One region of the Streptomyces sp. NPDC002779 genome, then DNA from elsewhere that is predicted to be linked to it. Evidence: riboswitches for the same ligand, from Rfam matches in the RefSeq annotation. Region 1 holds a riboswitch; the other holds the start of a gene.
What was found. Region 1 has a riboswitch for cyclic di-AMP ahead of ACFYW5_RS20015 (transglycosylase family protein). Riboswitches for the same ligand answer to the same signal wherever they lie in the genome.
Positions count from the first base shown of each region.

Region 1 (4,022 bases):
CTCACGGTTGGAGCCGAGGTTCGGGGCGAAGCCGCCCTCGTCGCCGAGGCCGGTGGCCAGGCCCTTGCTCTTCAGCACCTTCTTGAGGGTGTGGTAGACCTCGGTGCCCCAGCGCAGCGCCTCGGAGAAGGACTCCGCGCCGATCGGGGCGATCATGAACTCCTGGATGTCCACGTTGGAGTCGGCGTGCGAGCCGCCGTTCAGGATGTTCATCATCGGCACCGGCAGCAGGTGCGCGTTCGGGCCGCCCAGGTAGCGGAACAGCGGCAGGTCGCTGGCCTCGGAGGCGGCGTGGGCGACGGCGAGCGAGACGCCGAGGATGGCGTTGGCGCCGAGGGAGCCCTTGTTGTCGGTGGCGTCCAGGTCGAACATCGCCTGGTCGATCAGGCGCTGCTCGGTGGCGTCGTAGCCGACCAGCTCGGGGCCGATCTGCTCGATGACGGCGAGGACGGCCTTCTCGACACCCTTGCCGTGGTAGCGGTTGGGGTCACCGTCGCGGAGCTCGATGGCCTCGAAGGCGCCGGTGGAAGCGCCGGACGGAACGGCGGCACGACCCGTGCTGCCGTCGTCGAGGCCGACCTCGACCTCGACCGTGGGGTTGCCTCGGGAGTCCAGGATTTCCCGGGCTACGACGACGTCGATGGACGGCACGAGCATCTCCTTCTTGGGATGTGACGCTGGAAGTGCGGGGCACGTGAGCCTTGCGACTAGAGCCTATCCGCCTGCGGGACGTAGGCCAGCCGACCGACCGTCCCGTGGACAAGGACAGACGGTACCCATTGTTCGGCAGCGGAACAAAGGGACGGTGACATACCGGAAAAGAAAACCCCGCTCCGGTGCGTACGGGGGAACACGCACCGGAGCGGGGTGCTCGTGGGGACGGGGGTGGCCCGCACGAGGTCTTCAGTGTGAACCAGGCGTCTATGAGCGCGCTGTGGTTCGGCTACGGGACTACTTGAGGTGCAGCTGCTGACCGGGGTAGATCAGGTCGGCATCCGCCACGATGTCCTTGTTCAGCTTGAAGAGCTTCTCCCAGCCGCCCTTGACGTCGTTCTCCTCGGCGATGGTGCTGAGGGTGTCACCCGTGGCGACCTTGTACTCGCCGTCGCCCTTCTTGACCTTCTTGCCGGTCGGGGTGGTGACGGTCTTCTGCTTCTGCGCCGGACGCTCGGTCGAACGCGAGGCGGACTGCTCCTCGGTCGAGCGGGTGGAGGTCTCGGTGCCGCTCTCGGAGGAGGAGCCGGTGCTGGAGCCGGTGCCGGTGCTGGAGCCGCCCGTGTAGGCGGCGCTCGACAGGCCGGTGCCGCAGTGCGGCCAGGCGCCCTTGCCCTGGCCGGCGAGCACCTTCTCGGCGATCTCGATCTGCTGGGCCTTGCTGGCCTGGTCGGCGGTGGAGGCGTACTGGGTGCCGCCGTACGCGGCCCAGGTGGAGGCCGAGAACTGCAGGCCGCCGTAGTAGCCGTTGCCGGTGTTGATGGACCAGTTGCCGCCGGACTCGCACTGGGCGACGGCGTCCCACTCGGCGGCGGTGGCGGCGGAGGCGTTGCCGGCCGCCATCAGCGGAGCGGCGACGGCGGCGCCGGTGACACCGGCGATGGCGATGGCGCGAGTGGCCTTGGACGGACGACGGTGCTTGCCCTTGCCGGAAAACAGCATGGTGGATCCCCTCACCGACGCCTGCGAGGTGAGCTGTCGGGTTCGGGCCGGTTGAGTTGCCCGGCCGTGCACCTCGCGGTGCGCGGCTTCACCCCAAGCCGGTTCCGGTGTCGAGTCGCCTCGACTGCCGGACCCGGCGCCTACCTTGGGTCCCCCGCTCCTGCCTGCGGCGCATGACGCGACGACTGTTCCCGTACGGCCGCTGGCAGGATTCGGCGTTGCGGCAGCCGGGGCTCGTGTTGACGAGCGGTCCCGACGGTAGACACGCGATCCGCCGAATTTCAAAGACGATCAGGGCTTCTGAGACTCATCCCACACTTTCGCCAAACCGGACATTCAGCGCGAAGCGTGACGTGAACTACCGCTGCTTTTCGCCCATTTCGACCCCTACTTCAAGGGTCTGACCGGGGATGATGAGGTCCGGATCGGTGCCGACGGTCTCCTGGTTGGCGGCGTAGAGCCCGCGCCATCCGCCGTTCACGTCAAGGGAGTCGGCGATGCCGACGAGACTGTCGCCGGCCCGGACGACGTACGAGCCGTCCGACGCGCCTTCCTCGCCGCTGCGGCCGGCGCTCTCGTCGGCGGGTTCGCCGCGGTGGCGCCCGGTGCCGCTGGAGCCGGTGTCGGTGAGGGCGGAATCACCCTCGATCCGGCCGGAGTTGTCCGGGTTGTCCCGCCCGGGAGTGGCCGAGGACTCACTGTCGGCCTCCACGGAGGGGGCAGTATCGGAGGATTGTGACGACTCGACCGACTCAACCGACTCGGCGGACTCCGTGGATTCGGAGGACTTGTCCGACTTGGTTGAGTTGTTCGAGTTGTCCGTGGCCTCGGTCGACGGGGAGGAGCTGGGCTCCGAATCCGCGGAATCGCCGTCGAGCGGGTCCAGCAGACCGGACGAATCAGATGAGCCGGAGGAGTTGGCGGACTCCGACGATTCGGGCGAAGCGGACTCATCCTCCGCGACGCCGGTGTCGATGTCGACCGAACCCGACTCGGTGTCGAGACCGGAGAGCGGGCCGCAGGTCGGCCAGGCGGCGAGGCCCTGGTCGGCGAGGATGCGCTCGGCGACGGCTATCTGCTGGGAGCGGCTGGCCTGGTCCGCGGAGGCGGCGTACCGCGTGCCGCCGTACCGCTCCCAGTTCTCCTGGGTGATCTGGAGGCCGCCGTAGTAGCCGTTGCCGCTGTCCTCGCTCCAGGAGGCACCGCTCTCGCACTCCGCGACCCGGTCCCAGGTGGTGCCCTCGGCCGCGCTGGCGCCGGAGGCGCCGAGGAGCGGGATGGCGATGGCGGAGCCGGTCACTCCGGCCGCGACGAGGAGAGCCGGGGCCTGGCGGGGGCGACGGTGACGACCGTTCCCGGAGAGCATGCGAGGGCCTTTCGAAGACAGCGGGGACCGGCGCGGCGCCGTTGACGCGAGGCGCCGCGCTGACGAGTGAACGTATCGGCAGACGATCACTTGTCACAAGTTAATGCCGCGCAGATCACGTGAAGATCACGGACTTGAGGGTGTGTCAGGTTTGACCTGACGGTCCGTCGAGGCGGCCGGGCTCAGTCGCTCGGGGTGAACTCGACCGGGGTGAACTCGACCGGGAGGGTGCGCAGTCCGCGCATGATGAGGCCGCCGCGCCAGCGCAGCTCGTCCGGTTCCACCGCGAGCCGGAGGTCCGGGAGGCGGCGCAGGAGGGTGGCCAGTGCGGTCTGGCCCTCCAGGCGGGCGAGCGGGGCGCCTAGGCAGTAGTGGATGCCGTGGCCGTAGCCGAGGTGCTGGTTGTCGCGGCGGGAGAGGTCGAGCGTGTCGGGGTCGGCGAACCGCTCGGGGTCCCGGTCGGCGGCGGCGAGCACGACGAGGACCGGGTCGCCCGGGGCGATGTGCTGGCCCCCGACGGTGAGCGGCTGCGTGGCGAAGCGCCAGGTGGCGAGTTCTACGGGGCCGTCGTAGCGGAGGAGTTCCTCCACGCCGGTTTCGAGGAGGGCCGTCTCCTGTGCGGCGAGGGACTGCTGGAGGCGGGCCCGCTGGTCGGGGTGGGTCAGCAGGGCGAAGGTGCCGTTGCCGATCAGGTTGACCGTGGTCTCGAAGCCCGCGAAGAGAAGGATGAAGGCCATGGCGGCGGCCTCGTTCTCGGTGAGGTGCTCGCCGTGGTCGGAGGTGCGGATGAGACCGGAGATGAGGTCCTCGCCGGGCGCGGGGGTGTCGGGCAGGGCCGCGCGCTTGCGGTGGATGAGGTCGGCGAGGTAGCCGCGCATCCTCTTCACGGACCGCGCGACTCCGCCCCTGGGGCCGCCCTGGTGGCGGATCATCATGCCCGCCCAGTCCCGGAAGTCGTCCTGGTCCTCACGCGGGACGCCGAGCAGGTCGCAGATGGCGT
Region 1 covers NZ_JBIAQC010000006.1:422,079-426,100, reverse strand. Annotated here, with positions in the region: gene eno (phosphopyruvate hydratase) at 1-651, opposite strand, end outside; gene ACFYW5_RS20015 (transglycosylase family protein) at 952-1,656, opposite strand; cyclic di-AMP (ydaO/yuaA leader) riboswitch at 1,660-1,838, opposite strand; gene ACFYW5_RS20010 (transglycosylase family protein) at 2,015-3,022, opposite strand; gene ACFYW5_RS20005 (cytochrome P450) at 3,205-4,022, opposite strand, start outside.

Region 2 (4,022 bases), on a different contig from region 1:
GAGGAGTGGTGTTTTCCGTTGTGACCATCTGACCAAATCGGCGGCCGCGAAGCGTCAGACCGCGGGCTCAACTCCGTGTACACCTGCGGTATGACACAAGAGGGCGGCGCCTCCCCCGACCCGTAGGGGTCGGGGGAGGCGCCGCCGTTTCGCCGGTGGCCCGGAAGGGGGCCGCGCCGCTAACCCGCGCGGTGCACCACCGCGTCGCACAGCTCCATCAGCGCGGCCTTGGCGTCGCACTCGGGCAGGGGCGCCAGCGAGGCCCGCGCGTCCTGGGCGTACCGCACGGTGTCCCGGCGGGCCTGCTCCAGAGCCGGGTGCGCCCGCAGCGCGGCCAGCGCCTCGGCGTGCCGCACATCGTCGGTCAGGTCGGAGTCCAGCAGCTCGCAGAGCGCGATGTCCTCCGCGAGCCCCAGCCGCTGCGCCCGCTCCCGCAGCCGCAGCACGGGCAGGGTCGCGATCCCCTCCCGGAGATCCGTACCCGGCGTCTTGCCGGACTCGCGGGAGTCGGAAGCGATGTCCAGGACGTCGTCGGCCAGCTGGAACGCGACCCCCAGCCGCTCGCCGTACTGGGTGAGCACGTCCACCACCGTCTCGTCGGCGCCCGACATCATCGCGCCGAAGCGGCACGACACCGCCACCAGCGAGCCGGTCTTCCCGGCCAGCACATCGAGGTAGTGCTCGACCGGGTCGCGCCCGTCCTGCGGTCCCGCCGTCTCCAGGATCTGCCCGGTGACCAGCCGCTCGAACGCCTCGGCCTGGACCCGGACGGCCTCCGGGCCGAGGTCGGCGAGGATGTGCGAGGCGCGGGCGAAGAGGAAGTCACCGGTGAGGACCGCGACCGAGTTCCCCCAGCGGGTGTTGGCGCTCGGCACCCCGCGCCTGACCTCGGCCTCGTCCATCACGTCGTCGTGGTACAGCGTCGCCAGGTGGGTCAGCTCCACCACCACGGCCGACGGTACGATCCCCGGCGCGTGGCGGTCCCCGAACTGCGCGCTGAGCATCACGAGCAGCGGCCTGAACCGCTTCCCGCCCGCGCGCACCAGATGCTGGGCTGCGCCCGTGATGAAGGGGACCTCGCTCTTGGTGGCCTCGAGCAGTCCCTCCTCGACAGCCGCCAATCCGGCCTGGACATCGGCTTCCAGAGCCTGGTCCCGCACGCTCAGCCCGAACGGCCCGACGACGGTCACGAGGGGTCTCCTGTCTGCTGGTGTCTACTGGCGATTACGCGGTTTGTCGATAGGTCGCTGCCTTCACTCAAGTCAGCGTATCCGGTCACGTTTCGATCACCGCTGCCGCCCACCCGTCCACGACGGGCGGTATCGGATCACGGTGGTTATGTTTTTGATCACCTGATAAGAACGGATATAGATCGACTTACGTGGAAGCGGTGGAGCGTGTCTCGAGCCGAAGAGACAACCCGCACGGATGTCCGTATCCCCCTCGCGGACGGAACCATGCTGCACGTGCCATGCGCCTTTTAGGTTGATTGCCAGATTTGGCGCGACTTGTGATCACGCGTGATGTGACTCACGCCCCCGAGTCCGCAGGCGCCCCTCAGACTTCCCCCGACACCCCTTCCCCGGCGGCCAGTTGGGCCTTGGCACTCGCAAAGATGCAACCGCCACGCATCCCGCGAACGAAGATCAAAACCCTGGATATGTGAATCCGCTACTTGTTTCGGACATGTGCTCTCGCATACGTTCCCGGCCTGTCGGGCGGACGCCTAATCCTGCCGCCGTCCGGCTCCACCGAGATTCTTCGTACGGCAGGAGCGGGGGAACCAGGTAAGTCGCCGACCCGGAACGTCTTCGGACGCGCCGGTGCGGCTCGGGGTGAAGTCGCGCGCCCTTCGCGGTGCGCGGCCGGGCAGCTCCCGCCCGAACCCGACAGCTCACCTCGCAGGCGCCGGAGAGGAACTTCGTCATGCCTGCTGCCGCTCAGCACCGTCCTGCCCGCACCAGCCGGGTCGCCCGCAAGCTCGCCGTCCTCGGCACCGGAGCCGCCGTACTCGCGCTGCCGCTCCTCGGGGCAACCACCGCCGCCGCGGCCACCCCGACCGTCACCACCGCCGCCTCGCTGGGGTACGCCAACAACCTGGACGGCTGGATCCGCGCGTCCCTCCAGGTCATGGCCCAGAAGGGGATCCCCGGCAGCTACAACGGCATCTACCGCAACATCATCCGGGAGTCCTCGGGCAACCAGTACGCGATCAACAACTGGGACTCCAACGCCGCCGCCGGCACCCCCTCCAAGGGCCTGCTCCAGGTGATCGACCCGACCTTCCAGGCGTACCACGTGTCCGGCACCTCGTGGGACCCCTACGACCCGGTCGCCAACATCACCGCCGCCTGCAACTACGCGGCGCAGCGGTACGGCTCGATCGACAACGTCTTCGGGGCGTACTGACCGGGCCCGTCACCGGAAGAGTCGTTCGAGGACGACGGCGATGCCGTCGTCCTCGTTCGACAGGGTGATCTCGTCGGCGACCGCCCTGAGTTCGGGATGGGCGTTGGCCATCGCCACGCCGTGGGCCGCCCAGTCGAACATCGGGATGTCGTTGGGCATGTCACCGAAGGCGATCGTCCCCTCCGGGCCGAGGCCCAGGTGATCCGCGGCCAGGGCGAGCCCGGTCGCCTTGGTGATGCCGCATGGCTGAAGTTCGACGGTCCCGGGCCCCGACATGGTGACCGTCGCCAGCGAACCCACCACCGAACGCGCCGTCGCCGCCAACTGGTCGTCGGACAGCTCGGGATGGCGCAGCAGCACCTTGCTGATCGGCGCGCCCCACAGGTCGTCACGCCGGCCGACGCGCACCGCGGGCAAGGTGGGGTGCGGCATCAGGTACCCGGGCTCGATCAGGGTGAGCCCGTCGACGCCGTCCTGGTCGACCGCCGCGTACACCTGTCCCACCTCGGCCTCGATCTTGCCGAGCGCGGTCTCGGCCAGCTCCTGGTCCAGGGTGACGGACCAGAGCAGACGGCCCGCGCCGGCGTCGTACACCTGCGCACCCTGCCCGCACACCGCGAGCCCCTCGCTGCCCAGGTCGTCCAGGAGCGGCCGCACCCTGGGCGCCGGCCGGCCGGTCACCACCAGGTGCCGGGCCCCCGCCTCCGCCACCCGCGCGAGTGCGGCCAGCGACCGGTCGGAGAGCGTGTCGTCGCCTCGCAGGAGGGTCCCGTCCAGGTCGGTGGCGATGAGTGAATATGCGATGGGTGCGGCCATGATCAGAGAATACGGACAGGACGCCCCCACGACTCAGCGCGAACCGGACGACCCCGGCGCCCCCCTGCGCCCCACGCGCCCCCTCCAACTCCCTTGTCCTCACCCGTTGCTGGTGACATGAGGGCACTGCCGTGACGCACGGGGCGGAGGGCAGGACGGGGCGGAGCGAGGACCGCGCGACACGGCCGCCAGCAGGCCCGACGCACCTCGGGAACTGATCGTCCCGCTCCCTTGTGCACTGCCCAAGACGGGTGCCCCACCCGTAACGTGTGCGGCGACGACACGGACCCGTGGCACGCACGAGAGTGAGGCAGCACCCATGCCCCCCTTTGATGTCCCCGAGGGCGACCCCTTCGGCCCGCACAACCTTCCGTACGGTGTCTTCTCCCTCCCCGGTGAGGACGGCGAGCGCCGGGTCGGTGTACGGCTCGGCGACCACGTCCTCGACGCGGGCGCGGCGGCGCTGGCCCTGGGTTCCCCGTACGCCTCCCTGCTCGCCCGGCCCACGCTGAACCCGCTGCTGGCGGCGGGCCGCACCGCCTGGTCGGACGTGCGCCGCGCGCTGACCGCCTGGGTCACGGTGCCGTCCCACCGGGAGACCATCGAGCCGCTGTTCCACCCGCTCTCCGCGGTGGCCCTGCACCTGCCCTTCGAGGTCGCGGACTACGTGGACTTCTACGCCTCCGAGAACCACGCCCGGAACGTCGGCCAGATGTTCCGCCCGGACGCCGCGGACTCCCTCACCCCGAACTGGAAGCACCTCCCGATCGGCTACCACGGCCGCTCGGGCACGGTCG
Region 2 covers NZ_JBIAQC010000001.1:1,071,956-1,075,977, forward strand. Annotated here, with positions in the region: gene ACFYW5_RS04900 (polyprenyl synthetase family protein) at 180-1,190, opposite strand; cyclic di-AMP (ydaO/yuaA leader) riboswitch at 1,714-1,921, shown strand; gene ACFYW5_RS04905 (transglycosylase SLT domain-containing protein) at 1,927-2,409, shown strand; gene ACFYW5_RS04910 (HAD family hydrolase) at 2,419-3,225, opposite strand; gene fahA (fumarylacetoacetase) at 3,545-4,022, shown strand, end outside.
Region 2: linked by a shared signal. The riboswitch ahead of ACFYW5_RS04905 (transglycosylase SLT domain-containing protein) and the one ahead of ACFYW5_RS20015 (transglycosylase family protein) in region 1 are both predicted to bind cyclic di-AMP.